Regions from separate parts of the Sanguibacter sp. Z6_81 genome, predicted to be linked through region 2. Evidence: predicted binding sites of a transcription regulator. Region 2 holds the regulator's gene; the other holds the start of a gene.

Region 1 (7,005 bases), on a different contig from region 2:
TTCAACTCCGGCAGCCAGAACCCGCTCGTCGACCAGCACCTCGTGTTCGCCCTCGCCGTCGTGCTGCTCGCCGCGCTCAACGCCGGGGACACCTGGGGCCTGGGACGCCCGTGGGCAGCACTCGTCGGCCGGCACACCTGGCTGCGCTGACCGCTCGACCGCGCGCCTGTGACCCACCGCACTCGCGCCCACTGTCGCGACATGCTCGTCGACCACTAGCCTTGCGCAAATGGGACATGAGCGCATCTATGTGGAGATCCGGATCCAGACGGATCTGGCCACCCTCTGGACGGCCACCCAGGACCCCGACCTCCACGCCTCATGGGACCTGCGCTTCACGTCGATCACGCACCTGCCGACGCCTGACGGTGACCCGCAGCAGTTCACCTACGCCAACCGCGCGCTGCCGGGCCTCCCCCTGACCGGCGTCGGGATCTCGCTCGGCGAGCGCCACCGGCCCGACGGCGGCTGCACGTCCGCGTTGCGCTTCGCGGCCGACGACGCGCTCTCGCCCATCGCGACCGGCGCCGGGTACTGGCGGTACGTGCCCGACGCCGACGGCGTCCGGTTCCTCACGGGCTACGACTACACGCCTGGCTGGCAGGGCGCGACGCTGGACCGCGTCGTCGTGCGGCCGTTCATCGGATGGATGACCGCGTGGAGCTTCGACCGCCTGCGCCTGTGGCTGGAGGACGGGATCACTCCGCGCGCGTCCCTCGTGCGCAGTCTCGTCGTCCTCTCGGCGCGGGTGGTGGCCCTGGCCACGCTCGTCGTGGCCGCCCGGTCGTCGTCCGGGGGCCCCCGACGCCGGGCTCTCGGGCTCCTCGCCGCAGCAGGTGTCGTGCTGGTCGCCCCGCTGCCCGTCGACGTGCCACGCGCCCGACGCTGCCGGCGCACGCCGGTCGGCGTCGAGCGCCCACCGCGCATCACCGAGCGCGTCAGCGCCTCGCGGCTCCCACCCCTGCCCCACCCCACCCCACAGGAGCGCTCATGATCACCGACCCCGTCTTCGCGCGTGCCCTCGGCAGCGACACCGACCGTCTCCACCCCGAGATGCGGCGCCGGTTCGGCCTGACTCCCGACGGGGAGAACGCCTGCGTGGGGCGCGGCGTCATGGAGGAGATCTGGCGCGGACCCGCCGTCACGGTGCCCTTCCTGTGGCTCGGTGCGTGGCGGAACATCCTCGTGCCGCGGACGGGGACCGACGTGCCGTTCACGATCGAGAACTACGCCTACACCGACTCGCTGGGGCGCGACACCGTGACGTTCGTCCGGACGTTCGAGTTCCCCCGCGGACGCCGCAGCCGCTTCGACGCGACGATGGTCTACGACGCACGCAACGACCGTGTCCTCGACTACCTCGGCACGCACCAGCACCTCGCCGTCGACCTGGACCTCGAGGTCGACGAGCGCGGCGGGCTCGTCGTGCGCACCGGGCCGCAGCGCTTCTACTCGGGCCCGGTCGGATTCTCGTTCCCGATGATCGCCAGCGGGACCGGCGTCCTGCGGGAGCACTACGACGACGACGCGGGCTGCTTCCGGGTCGACCTCACCGTGAGCAACCCGGTCGTGGGCCCGATCTTCGGGTACCGCGGCACCTTCCAGTGCTCCTACTCCGAGCTGGCCGCGGCCACGATCCCTGCCGCGGCGAAACCGCTGCGTGAGGAGTACCGACGGTGAACGGCGCTCCGTGACGACCGGGGCCCGGGGTGCGGTGGTGCGCGCCGCGTCCCGGGCGGACCGGGACGACCGCCGGTAGCGTCGGAGGCTCCACCACCCACGACGACCGCCCGGAGGCTCCCATGATGCAGTGGCAGGAGACCGCGCCAGAGGTGTGGACGGCATCCACGGCCGACCGCGTCTACACGGTGACGAAGAACCACCACCGGTGGCAGTTCCGGTGCACCCCTCCGCCGGCCGACCTGACGGCCGACGGGGCGCTGTGGCCCACGCTCCTCGAGGCCCAGGAAGAGGCAGAGGAGCACAGCCACCTGCCCTGAGCCGCGGCGCCCGGAGGGTCAGGACGAGCGGTCGACCGCCGTCGGGCCGTCCGGGTCCGAGCTCTCGTCGTGGCGCCCCGGCTCGTCGGCGTCGATGGAGATGCGCGCGATCCGTGCGGTCTTCTCCCGCTCGTCGATGACGTCGCGCCCGGGACCGGAGAACGCCTTGAGACGCTCGCGCGCCGCCGGGCTCCCGGTGAACAGTCCGCCGGCTGCGGCCTCCGCCGCGCTGAGCACCTGCGTCTCGGCGACGTCACCGAGCCCGCCGCGCGGGTCGCCGTCGGCGGGATGGACGCCCCGGGTGGGCTCGGCCAACCGCATCCGCACGCCCGGTCGAGCGACCCGTACCGGGATCCGCGCCGGCAGACGCGGCTGCTCGGCGGCCGGGGGCGCGGGGGCGGCGTGTCCGGCCGGGGCGGCCTCGGGCGGGAGGGCCCCGGGCGGAGGCTCGGGGATCTCGGGCGCCCCCTCGGTGACCCGCACCCGCGGGACACCCTGGGGGGCGGAGCGCTGCAGCCACGTCACGAGGCCCTCACGGAGATAGCAGCGCAGGTCGAACAGCGTCCCGGCGTCGACGGCGCTGGCCATCGCGCGCACCCGGACGAACCCACCCACGGCGTCGGTGATCTGCAGGATGCCCACGCGCTTGTCCCAGAGGTCGGTCGCCGCGAGCAGCCGGGTGAGCTCGGCGCGCATGGCCTCTACGGGCACGTCCCAGTCGAGGTCGATCTCCACCGTGCCGAGGAGGTCGGCCGCCCGGCGCGTCCAGTTCTGGAACGGTGTCGTCGTGAAGTACGTGCACGGGAGGATGAGGCGTCGGTCGTCCCAGATGTGCACCACGACGTACGTCATGGTGATCTCCTCGATCCGCCCCCACTCTCCCTCGAGCACGACGACGTCGTCCACGCGGATCGCGTCCGTGAAGGCGATCTGCATCCCGGCGAACACGTTCCCCAGGGTCGACTGGGCGGCGAGACCGGCGACGATCGACACGACACCGGCGGAGGCGAGGAGGCTCGCGCCTGCCGCCCGGGCCGAGGGGAAGGTCAGGAGCACCCCCGCGAGCGCGCACAGGACGATGACGGCCACGGTGACGCGCCGGACCACGGTGATCTGCGTGCGCACGCGTCGCGCGTGCCGGTTGTCCGCGACGTCGGTGCGGAACCGGAGCAGGGCACCGTCCTCGATGACGAAGGCGAGCGCTCCGACGAACCACGCGCCGACGATGATGAAGGCGATGAGCAGCAGGTGCTCCGCGAAGGGGAGCCAGCCCTGCGAGGGAGCCGTCACGAGCCGGACCGCGATCCACACGGCGACGACCATGAGCACCGCTCGCAGGGGTCTGCGCATCCGCCGGGACAGGTCCTCGGCCATCCAGCTCCGGCTCGCGAGGCGTCGGGTGAGCACGGAGATGACGGTTCCGAGGACGAAGGCCACGACGACTGCGCCGAGGACGCTGAGAACTGTCAGGAGCACGTTGGTCGCGTCAGGGACGTCGGCTTCGGGCATGCGTCCACGCTAGGCGCCGCGCTGGGGGATGTCATGACGATCGGGTGAAGAACATGTTGTGACCAGCGGCGATGCACCGCCCGGAACCGCGCTGCGGCAAGCCCAGCGCGGTGTCCGCCGTTCGCTCACGGCGAACACGCCCGGTTGGCACTCGCCGTGCGCGAGTGCTAAAAAAATGTCCCGTAGCCGCACCGGCCGCCCCAGGCGGGCCGGGTCGCGCAGAGGCCCCGGACGGTCCGGGGTCGTCGTCAAGGAGGTGATGGGCGATGGCTACACGTTGGGACCCCTTCCAGGAGATGGACCGCCTGCTGGGCTCGGTCGTCAGTGGCGCGCGCAACGCTGCCCCGCTGCCGATGGACCTCTTCCGCTCCGGCGACCACTATGTGCTCACCGTCGACCTGCCGGGCGTGGACCCCGGGTCCATCGACGTCTCGGTGGAGCACCGCACCCTGACGATCCGCGCCGAACGCACCCCCCGCTCCCACAGCGACGCGCAGTGGCTCGTCCGCGAGCGCCCGTCCGGCACCTTCGCCCGTCAGCTCACGGTGGGCGAGGGCCTGGCTCTCGACGAGATCGCCGCCACGTACCAGGACGGCGTGCTCGCCCTGACCATCCCCGTGAGCGAGCAGTCGAAGCCGCGCCGCATCGAGGTCACGCACGCCGGGTCGAGCACCGTCGGCGCCGCCGGCTCACCCGAGGCGATCGAGTCCGCGCAGACCGTGGACGCCTAGGAACCTCCGGGGACAGGAGGAGCGAGAGCTCCCCTGCGCTCGACCGCCCCGCCACGTCCTGTGCGGACGAGACGGGGCGGCCCCGTGTCCGGACTCAGCGGGCGCCAGCGATGGGCGGCGACGGGAGCGCGACCTCGCCGAGCATGCGCTGTCCGCACGTGCTAGAACGGACATACGGCCTGAAACGGGCATGGCTCGCGGTCGGCACGGTTGCGCTCCGGAGAGTCCGGAGCCGTTGTCCAGGAGGTAAGCACTCATGGCTACACGTTGGGACCCCTTCCACGAGATGGACCGCCTGCTCGGCTCCGTCGTCAGCGGCACGCGCAACGCCGCCGCGATGCCGATGGACCTGCTGCGATCCGGGGACCACTACACGCTCAACGTCGATCTCCCCGGGGTCGAGCCGGACTCCATCGACGTCTCCGTCGAGGACCGCACACTGACCATCCGCGCCGAGCGGAACGCCCCGTCCGACGGCGACGCGCAGTGGCTCGTCCGCGAGCGGCCCGCGGGCACCTACGCACGTCAGCTCACGGTCGGCGAAGGCCTCGCGCTCGACAAGATCGACGCCGCGTACAACGACGGCGTGCTCTCGCTGTCCATCCCGGTGAGCGAGCAGTCGAAGCCCCGCCGCATCGAGGTCGCCCACACCGGGGGCAACCGGACGGTGGGCGGCGGCAGCACCGAGGCGATCGGGCAGCACGCCGGAGCCTGACCCGCGCGCGCGGCCCGCGTCAGCGGGTCGCGCGCCCCTGGGCGGCCGCGAGCAGCCACTCGGCGATCTCCTCGCCGGCGGCCGCCCCGGCAGCGGCCGTGACCGTGAGGTTCGGCGACGACCACCCGACGTCGTGCAGCTCGCCGTGGGCCGGTCGGATCGCGGCCGTGGCCCCCTCGAGCATCTCCGCGTCGAGCAGGGAGTCACCCGCCGCCAGGACCGTCCCGGCGCCGACCCGCCGCGCCACCTCGGCCACGGCCGCGCCCTTGCGGAGCTCCTGCGGCACGAGGTAGAGCTTGCGGCCCTGCAACGAGGCGTGCCACCCGTGCGCGCGCGCCCAGCCCGCGACGTCGTCGACGAATCCGGCCGGCATCGCTTCACGCTGCACGACCGCGTAGCAGAAGAGGCCCTCCGCGCTGCGGAGCTTCTTCGTCCACTCGGGCTTGAACACGCCCTGCATGTATCCCTCGACCTCGTCGAACGGGTGCGAGGACTCCGCCAGCACCCCACGGACGTGCTCCGACCACGCCCGGTCCGCGACGCCGTCGACGAGGATGAACCCGCCGTTGGCCGTGATCGCGTACGGCACCTGCGGGCCCGGGAGGGTGATCCGTCGGTACTGCGCGCGCGTCCGCGTCGTCGCCGGGACGAGCACGCCCAGCGTGGTGAGCGACTCGATCGTCCGCAGGGCCGCCTGCGTGACGTACGAGAGGGTCTTGCTGTCGTAGATCTCGACGCACGCCAGGTCGCGCAGCAGCGCCCGCGGATCAGCGCCGTCGGTCAGGCCGATCCGCGCGGCCTTGCCGGAGTAGATGAGCGTCCGGTCGAGGTCGCACGCCGCGACGACGGGAGCCGAGAGGTCCGCGATCCGCGCGACGTCGACGTCGCCCGCGCTCACTGCGCCGCCGTCCCGTCGGCACCCGTGGCTCCGCGGGTGAAGCGGGGGTGGATGAGGCCGACGCAGGAGTAGGGAAGGTCGTCGACCTCGACGACCTCGACCCCGCGCTGCTCGGCGAGGAGGCGCACGTGACCGAGGTCCGCGCCGGAGCCCGTCCGGACGAGGATCTTCCATGGCACCCGGCGCAGCAGGACGCGGGACGTCTCCCCCACGCCAGGCTTGACGAGGTTGACGTCACCCAGCCCGTACTCCTCGCTGATCGCCTCGACGGCGGACCAGCCCGCCCAGGTGACCTCCGGTTCCGCCTGGGCACGACGCTCCGCGACCGTCGTGGTCACGGCCTGCGCGACGCTCCCGAACCGGGCACTGACGACGTCGAGGAACTCCCCCGACACGTCCGCTCCGCGGAGCTCGGAGTAGAACTTCGCACCGTGGTACATCCCCGGGCGGATGAGATCGTCGTTGAGCACGGTCCGCGACACGAGCCCCGAGACCGTCGAGTTCAGGCACGCCGAGGGGATGAGGTAGTCGTCCCGGGTGCCGAAGAGGCGCACGCAGTGCCCGGGGTCCGCGAGCACCGCGAGGTCGGGGTCGAACGGTCCGGGGACGTTGTCGTCGGCGTCGGCCGGTCGCTCCGTGAGGCCCAGCGCGACGTTGGCCTGCTCCACGGCGACGCGCAGCTCACGCGCGATCGCTCCCTTGCCGGTCCAGCCGTCGACGAACACGACGTCCGCGGGGTCGTGGTGCGCGGCGAGGTACTCGAGGGCGACCTGGTCGATGCCCCGTCCCCGCACGATGCTCACCGCGTAGTGCGGGAGCGTGAGGCCGTGCGCGTAGCTCGCCCACCGCTTCATGAGGACCCCGACGGGTGTCCCTGCACGTGCGAGGGACACGAGCACCGCCCGCTCGCCGCGCTCGGCGAGGACGAGCTCGGTGAGGACCCCGACGGCGTGCGCGAGGCGCCCGGCGGACGTGCGCAGGGCAGCGTGGAAGAGCTCCTGGTACTCGGTGGTCGGCTGGTACTCGACGGGCAGCGACTCGGCGTAGTGGGCGCCGCCGGACTGGATGGCCTCCTCGCGCTCCTCCGTGGGCGCCTCGAGCTCGACGCCGGACAGGTCGCTGAGCAGCCATGCGACCTCGTGCGGGGCGTAC
Region 2 (7,005 bases):
CTGCGGGACGCCCTCGACCGCCTCAAGCTCAACGACGCCGCGCTCGTCTACGAGCCCGAGACGTCTGTGGCGCTCGGGTTCGGGTTCCGCGTCGGGTACCTGGGCCTCCTGCACCTCGAGATCGTCCGCGAGCGCCTCGAGCGCGAGTTCGACCTCGACCTCATCTCCACGGCGCCCAACGTCATCTACGAGGTGACGATGGACGACAAGTCGGTCGTCACGGTGACGAACCCGAGCGAGTTCCCGGGCGGCAAGATCGGTGAGGTGCGGGAGCCGATCGTCAAGGCGACGATCCTCGCCCCGTCGGAGTTCATCGGGTCCGTCATGGAGCTGTGCCAGTCCCGGCGCGGCGAGCTGCAGGGCATGGACTACCTGTCGACCGACCGTGTCGAGATGCGGTACGTGCTGCCGCTCGCCGAGATCGTCTTCGACTTCTTCGACAACCTCAAGTCGAAGACGAAGGGCTATGCGTCGCTCGACTACGACGTCATCGGAGAGCAGGCTGCGGCGCTCGTCAAGGTCGACATCCTCCTCCAGGGCGAGCAGGTGGACGCCTTCAGCGCGATCGTGCACAAGGACAACGCCTACGCGTACGGCGTGATGATGGTGGGCAAGCTCAAGGCGCTCATCCCACGGCAGCAGTTCGAGGTGCCGATCCAGGCGGCCATCGGGGCGCGCATCATCGCGCGTGAGTCGATCCGCGCGATGCGCAAGGACGTCCTGGCCAAGTGCTACGGCGGTGACATCTCCCGCAAGCGCAAGCTCCTCGAGAAGCAGAAGGAGGGCAAGAAGCGCATGAAGACCATCGGCACGGTCGAGGTCCCGAAGGACGCCTTCATCGCTGCCCTGACGTCCGAGCAGACGGAGAGCCGAGACAAGAAGAAGTGAGCCCCGCACTCCCCGACGGGGACCCGGTCCCTGACGACGGCGCACTCCCCGGGTGGGTCGCGCAGGGCGCGGACCACCGGCGGTTCGGTGTGTACGTGCACGTCCCGTTCTGCACCGTGCGGTGCGGGTACTGCGACTTCAACACCTACACGGCGAGCGAGCTGGGCGGGGGCGCGAGCCAGCACGCCTATGCGAGCACCGTGCTCCAGGAGATCGACCTCGCGACGCGCGTCATGGACGCCGCGGGACTCCCCGCACGTGAGGTCTCCACGGTGTTCGTGGGCGGGGGGACCCCCACGCTGCTGCCCGCGGGCGATCTCGTCCGGATGCTCGACGGTGTGCGCCGGGCGTGGGGACTCGCACCGGGCGCCGAGGTGACCACCGAGGCGAACCCCGACTCGGTGACGCCCGAGTCGCTCGCGGCCCTGGCCGACGCAGGCTTCACCCGGGTCTCGTTCGGCATGCAGTCCGCCGTCCCGCACGTCCTGGCCACGCTGGAGCGCACGCACGACCCGCGCCGGATCCCCGACGTCGTGCGTTGGGCGCGCGAGGCCGGGCTCGACGTCTCGCTCGACCTCATCTACGGGACGCCGGGGGAGTCCCTCGAGGACTGGCGCACGAGCGTGCAGGCCGCGCTCGCCACGGGCGTCGACCATGTCTCGGCGTACGCGCTCGTCGTCGAGCCCGGCACGAAGATGGCCGCGCAGGTGCGCCGCGGGCAGCTGGCGCTGCCGAGCGAGGACGACCAGGCGGCGAAGTACGAGATGGCGGACGAGCTGCTCACGGCGTCTGGTCTCGAGTGGTACGAGGTGTCGAACTGGGCGCGCACGGTCGACGGCCGGGTCGCGGCGTGCGAGCACAATCTTGCCTACTGGCGCGGTGAGGACTGGTGGGGGCTGGGCCCGGGGGCGCACTCCTACCTCGGTTCCGACGCGCCGGGGACCCGGGGTCTGCGGTGGTGGAACGCCAAGCACCCGCTGCGCTATGCCACCCGCCTGGACGCCGGCCTCAGCCCGGCCGCGGGCCAGGAGGTGCTCGACGACGAGGCCGCCCAGCTCGAGAAGGTCATGCTCGCCGTCCGGTTGCGCGACGGGCTGGACCTGTCCGTGCTCTCGGCGCGGGCCCGCCGCGCGGTCGCGGGACACGTGGCGAGCGGTCTGCTCGACGGAGCGAGCGCGATCCGCGGCCGCGCGGTCCTCACGCTGCGTGGCCGGCTCCTCGCGGACACCGTCGTGCGGGACCTCACGGACTGAGCCACCGGGCGGGTGAGGCCGGCGGCACCGGCGGTCGGGTCAGGCCGCCGGCTCGGTGACGAAGTCGATGAGCTCCTCGACGCGCCCGAGCAGGGACGGCTCGAGGTCGGCGTAGCTGCGGACGGTCCCGAGGATCCGCTTCCAGCCCTGTGCGACGTCTGCCTGGTCGTGCGCGGGCCATCCGAGCTCGCGGAGCATCCCGTACTTCCACTCCGTGCCGCGCTCGATGACGGGCCACGCGGCCAGCCCGACCCGCTCCGGTCGCACGGCCTGCCACACGTCGACGTACGGGTGGCCGAGGATGAGGACGTTCCCGCCGCGGAACCTCTTCATCACGTCGTCGGCGATGCGCTGCTCCTTGCTCCCCGGGACGAGGTGGTCGACGAGCACCCCGACGCGGCGCTCTCGCGTCGGCCCGAACTCGGCGAGCGCCTCGGCAAGGTTGTCGACGCCGTCGAGACCCTCGACGACGACGCCCTCCACGCGCAGGTCGTCGCCCCAGACGCGCTCGACGAGCTCGGCGTCGTGGCGGCCCTCGACCCAGATGCGGCTGCCCCGCGCGACGCGTGCGCGGGCGTTCGCCACGGCGCGGGAGCCGGACGCGGTGCGTGCTGGTGCGGCGGGGGCGGCAACGGATCGTGCGGGGGTGAGCTCCACCGGGGCACCGTCGACCCAGAACCCCGGGCCGAGCGGGAACGTCCTGGTCCGGCCCGCCCGGTCCTCCAGCACGACGACGTGCATACCTCCGGACTTCTCGGTCCGCGTGATGGCCCCGACCCACCCCGTCGTCACCTCCTCGACGACGAGCCCGACGTCTGCCGGGACCGGACGCGAGGTGGGGCGACGACGGTGGTGGGTGGCCGGGGAGGACAGGACGTCGTCGGAGTAGCGGTCGTTGCTCACGCGAGGAAGGTTAGCCGCTGACGTGGGTGTGGCCTCGGCAACACGGCCCGGGCCACGGCGGACGGCGGCGTAGAATTAGCACTCGAGAAGTCCGAGTGCTTACCGTCGGTGCACGGCGGCCGGTGTCGTGCGCACGAGACTGCCGCCGGTCCGTGCCCATCGAGGCGGACGCGGCGTGGCGGGCGAGGCCGGACGCGTTCGAGAGCGAAGGAGGTGGTGGGATGGCGTCGAGCGACGAGCGCAGGCTCGAGGTCCTGCGTGCCATCGTGGAGGACTACGTCCAGACACGGGAGCCCGTCGGCTCCAAGCTCCTCGCCGAGCGGCACGGGCTGGGCGTGTCACCCGCGACGATCCGCAACGACATGGCGGCCCTCGAGGAGGGCGGCTTCATCGCGCAGCCCCACACCTCCGCCGGGCGCGTGCCCACCGACAAGGGATACCGCCTGTTCGTCGACCGTCTCGCGAGCGTGCGGGCACTGTCGCCCGCCGAGAAGAACGCCATCGAGACGTTCCTCAACGGCGCCGTCGACCTCGACGACGTCGTCTCTCGCGCGGGGCGCCTGCTCGCGCAGCTCACCGGTCAGGTCGCGGTCGTCCAGTACCCCTCGCTGCGCCGCTCCGGTCTGCGTCACCTCGAGCTCGTCGTCCTCGGCGACCGACGCCTCCTCGTCGTGATCATCACCGACACCGGACGCGTCGAGCAGCGCACGCTCGAGCTCGCGTCCGCACCGCAGGAAGGTGTGCTCGTCGAGCTCCGCACGCGGCTCAACGCCGCAGCTGCCGGCCGCCGGCTCGCCGAGCTCCGGACGGCCCTCGCCGAGCTCGCGCAGTCCTACCACCCGTCCGAGCGCGAGCTCGTCACGCGCGTCGGCGAGGTCATCACCGAGACGCTCGCGCAGGAGAGCGAGGAACGGTTCGTGCTCGCGGGCACCGCGAACCTCGCCCAGGCGGGCATGCGCTTCGAGCACGCCCTGCGGCCCGTCCTCGAAGCGCTGGAGGAGCAGGTCGTGCTGCTCAACCTCCTCACCGAGATGGCGGAGGACTCCGCCACCGTCAACGTCCGCATCGGCCGGGAGACCCAGCTCGCCAACCTGTTCGAGACCTCGGTCGTGACGACCGGGTACGGCTCGGACGGAGGCTCCGTCGCGACGATCGGGTCGATCGGTCCCACCCGGATGGACTATCCCGGCACCATCGCGGCCGTGCGGGCCGTGGCACGCTACCTGTCCCGGATCCTCAGCACGTGAGATCCGTCCCCGACATCCGCCAGACCACAGAAACCCGATCGGCAGAGAGCAGCCAGTGAGCGACTATTACGAGACCCTCGGCGTCCCGCGTGACGCCAGCCAGGACCAGATCAAGAAGGCGTACCGCAAGCTCGCGCGCGAGCTCCACCCGGACGTCGCCGGGCCTGACGCCGAAGACCGGTTCAAGGACGTCTCGCGCGCCTACGAGGTGCTGAGCAACGCGGAGAAGCGTCAGTCGTACGACATGGGCAACGACCCCTCCGCCCCCGGGGGCGGCATGGGTGGGGGCTTCGGCTTCCAGGACATCTTCGAGACGTTCTTCGGTGGCGGACAGGCGCAGCGCGGGCCCATCCCGCGCGCGCGACGCGGGCAGGATGCACTCATCCGCCTCGACATCGACCTGTCCGAGGCGGCGTTCGGCGTCCGCAGGGAGATCCAGGTCGACACCGCCGTCGTGTGCGGGACGTGCAGCGGGTCCTGCTGCCGCCCCGGCACCTCCCCGCGCACCTGCGACGTGTGCGGCGGCCGCGGCTCCGTGCAGCGCGTCGCCCGGTCCTTCCTCGGTCAGGTCATGACGACCGCGCCGTGCGCGGCGTGCCAGGGGTTCGGCACGACGATCCCCGAGCCCTGCGCCGAGTGCTCCGGTGAGGGCCGTGTGCGCAGCCGGCGCACCGTGGCGGTCGAGGTGCCCGCGGGCGTTGAGACGGGAACCCGCATCAAGCTCACGTCCCAGGGTGAGGTGGGACCGGCTGGCGGTCCCCCCGGCGACCTCTACTTCGAGATTCGTGAGCGCAAGCACGAGACGCTGCTGCGGCGCGGTGACGACCTGCACTGCACCCTCGAGGTGCCGATGACCGCCGCGGTGCTCGGCACCGTGATGGAGCTCGAGACCCTCGACGGGGTGGAGGAGATCGACCTGCAGCCCGGCACGCAGCCCGGCCAGGTCATCACTCTGAAGAACCTCGGCATCGGGCACCTGCAGGCGCCCGGGCGTGGGGACCTCAACGTCCACATCGAGGTCCAGATCCCCACCTCGCTCACGGAGGAGCAGGCGGACCTCCTGCGGCAGCTGGCCACGCTCCGCGGGGAGGAGCGTCCGGAGGGACGCGTCTCGGCCGCCCACTCCGGTGTGTTCAGCAGGCTGCGCGACAAGCTCGCCGGGCGCTGGTGAGCGCGCCGGTCTTCCTCGCCGACGCGGGCACTCTCGACTCGGTGGCCGTGGGGGACCGGTATGTGCTCGACGGGCCGGAGGGTCGCCACGCCGGCGTCGTGCAGCGACGCGGCCCGGGTGAGGTGCTCGACGTCGTCGACGGTGCCGGGGTGCGGCTGCGCGGAGACGTGGTGGCCGTCGACGGCCCCCGGGTCGAGCTCCTCGTCCGCGCCGTCCGGCGCGAGCCGGACGACGGCATCGAGATCGTGCTCGTGCAGGCGCTCGCCAAGGGCGACCGTGACGAGCTCGCGATCGAGGCCGCGACGGAGGTCGGGGTCGACGCCGTGCTCCCGTGGCAGGCCGAGCGGTCCGTCGTCGTGTGGCGTGGCGAGCGGGCCGAGAAGTCCCGGTCCCGCTGGGTGTCCACCGTCCGGGCGGCGGCGAAGCAGGCACGTCGGGCGACCGTGCCCGACGTGGGACGCGCGGTCGACCTCAAGGCTCTCGGCGCGCTCGTCCGACAGGTCCGTGACGCCGGAGGGACCACGGTCGTGCTCCACGAGGACGCCGAGGTCGCGCTCGCGAGCGTCCCGCTCCCGCCCGCGGACGCCGGCGCGGTCGCGGAACGGCGCCGGGTGCTGCTCGTCGTCGGACCGGAGGGCGGCATCAGCGACCGCGAGGTCGCGGAGCTGCGGACGGCGGGCGCCGTCACCGCGCGCCTGGGCCCGCACGTGCTGCGGACGTCGACCGCGGGACCGGTGGCCGTGGCGCTGCTCTCGCAGCGCCTGGGCCGGTGGGACAGCGAGCCCGCGAGCGCCCTCTCCGGCTAGGCTCGGCGGATGGACATCGTCGACTACGGCACCGAGACGCTCACCCCTGAGACCGACTGCATCTTCTGCAAGATCGTCGCAGGGGAGATCCCCGCGACGATCGTCGCCACCCGCGAGCGCGTCATCGCGTTCCAGGACACCGACCCGCAGGCGCCGATGCACCTGCTCGTCGTACCGCGCACGCACTACGGTGACATCGCCCAGCTCGCCGCCGCCGACGCGGAGCTCCTCGCGGAGATGGTGTCCCTCGCCGACGAGGTGGCCGGCGAGAACGCCGACGGACAGTTCCGCCTCATCTTCAACTCCGGGCCGCACGCGGGCCAGAGCGTCTTCCACGTCCACGGGCACGTCCTCGGCGGCGCACGCCTGGGATGGTCACCCGCCTGAGCGCGCGCTGCTCGCGGGCCCGCGGTCGATAGACTGGGCTCGCGGCGGCCCAGGAACCGGACGTCATCACCGAGCACGGACGAGGAGCGAGCACCCCGCCACATGGCATCTCCAGAGAACGACGACGCAGCAGCGGGCCTGCGTGTCGAGCACAGGATCACCGTCCCGGGCGACGTGTCCATCGCCGCACTCCTCGGCCCGGTGGACTCCGTGCTGCGAGCCGTCGAGGAGGGCTTCACCACGGTCGACGTCTCGATCCGTGAGGACGAGATCGTCCTGCGCGGACCGGTCGCGGACGTCGCGCTCGCGGGGCGCCTCGTCGACGAGCTCATCGAGGTCGTCGCGGCCGG

What was found. Region 2 encodes HrcA, which represses chaperone genes, less so after heat shock. Its sites were predicted from a motif close to TTNGCACTCGNNNNNNNCGAGTGCNAA; they were not measured.
Region 1: a site for HrcA is predicted at 4,379-4,405, ahead of AC2AXK_RS00885 (Hsp20/alpha crystallin family protein). Genes of this name have one in related genera too.

Annotation. Positions count from the first base shown of each region.
Region 1 is NZ_JBXUFV010000001.1:188,922-195,926, forward strand. It holds gene AC2AXK_RS00855 (DoxX family protein) at 1-150, shown strand, start outside; gene AC2AXK_RS00860 (hypothetical protein) at 230-994, shown strand; gene AC2AXK_RS00865 (DUF4166 domain-containing protein) at 991-1,680, shown strand; gene AC2AXK_RS00870 (hypothetical protein) at 1,803-2,000, shown strand; gene AC2AXK_RS00875 (mechanosensitive ion channel family protein) at 2,019-3,509, opposite strand; gene AC2AXK_RS00880 (Hsp20/alpha crystallin family protein) at 3,776-4,240, shown strand; gene AC2AXK_RS00885 (Hsp20/alpha crystallin family protein) at 4,497-4,955, shown strand; gene AC2AXK_RS00890 (HAD family hydrolase) at 4,975-5,853, opposite strand; gene AC2AXK_RS00895 (cysteine protease StiP family protein) at 5,850-7,005, opposite strand, start outside.
Region 2 is NZ_JBXUFV010000002.1:609,764-616,768, reverse strand. It holds gene lepA (translation elongation factor 4) at 1-888, shown strand, start outside; gene hemW (radical SAM family heme chaperone HemW) at 885-2,141, shown strand; gene AC2AXK_RS07780 (DUF3097 family protein) at 2,181-3,044, opposite strand; gene hrcA (heat-inducible transcriptional repressor HrcA) at 3,266-4,291, shown strand; gene dnaJ (molecular chaperone DnaJ) at 4,347-5,462, shown strand; gene AC2AXK_RS07765 (16S rRNA (uracil(1498)-N(3))-methyltransferase) at 5,459-6,268, shown strand; gene AC2AXK_RS07760 (HIT domain-containing protein) at 6,278-6,655, shown strand; gene AC2AXK_RS07755 (PhoH family protein) at 6,758-7,005, shown strand, end outside.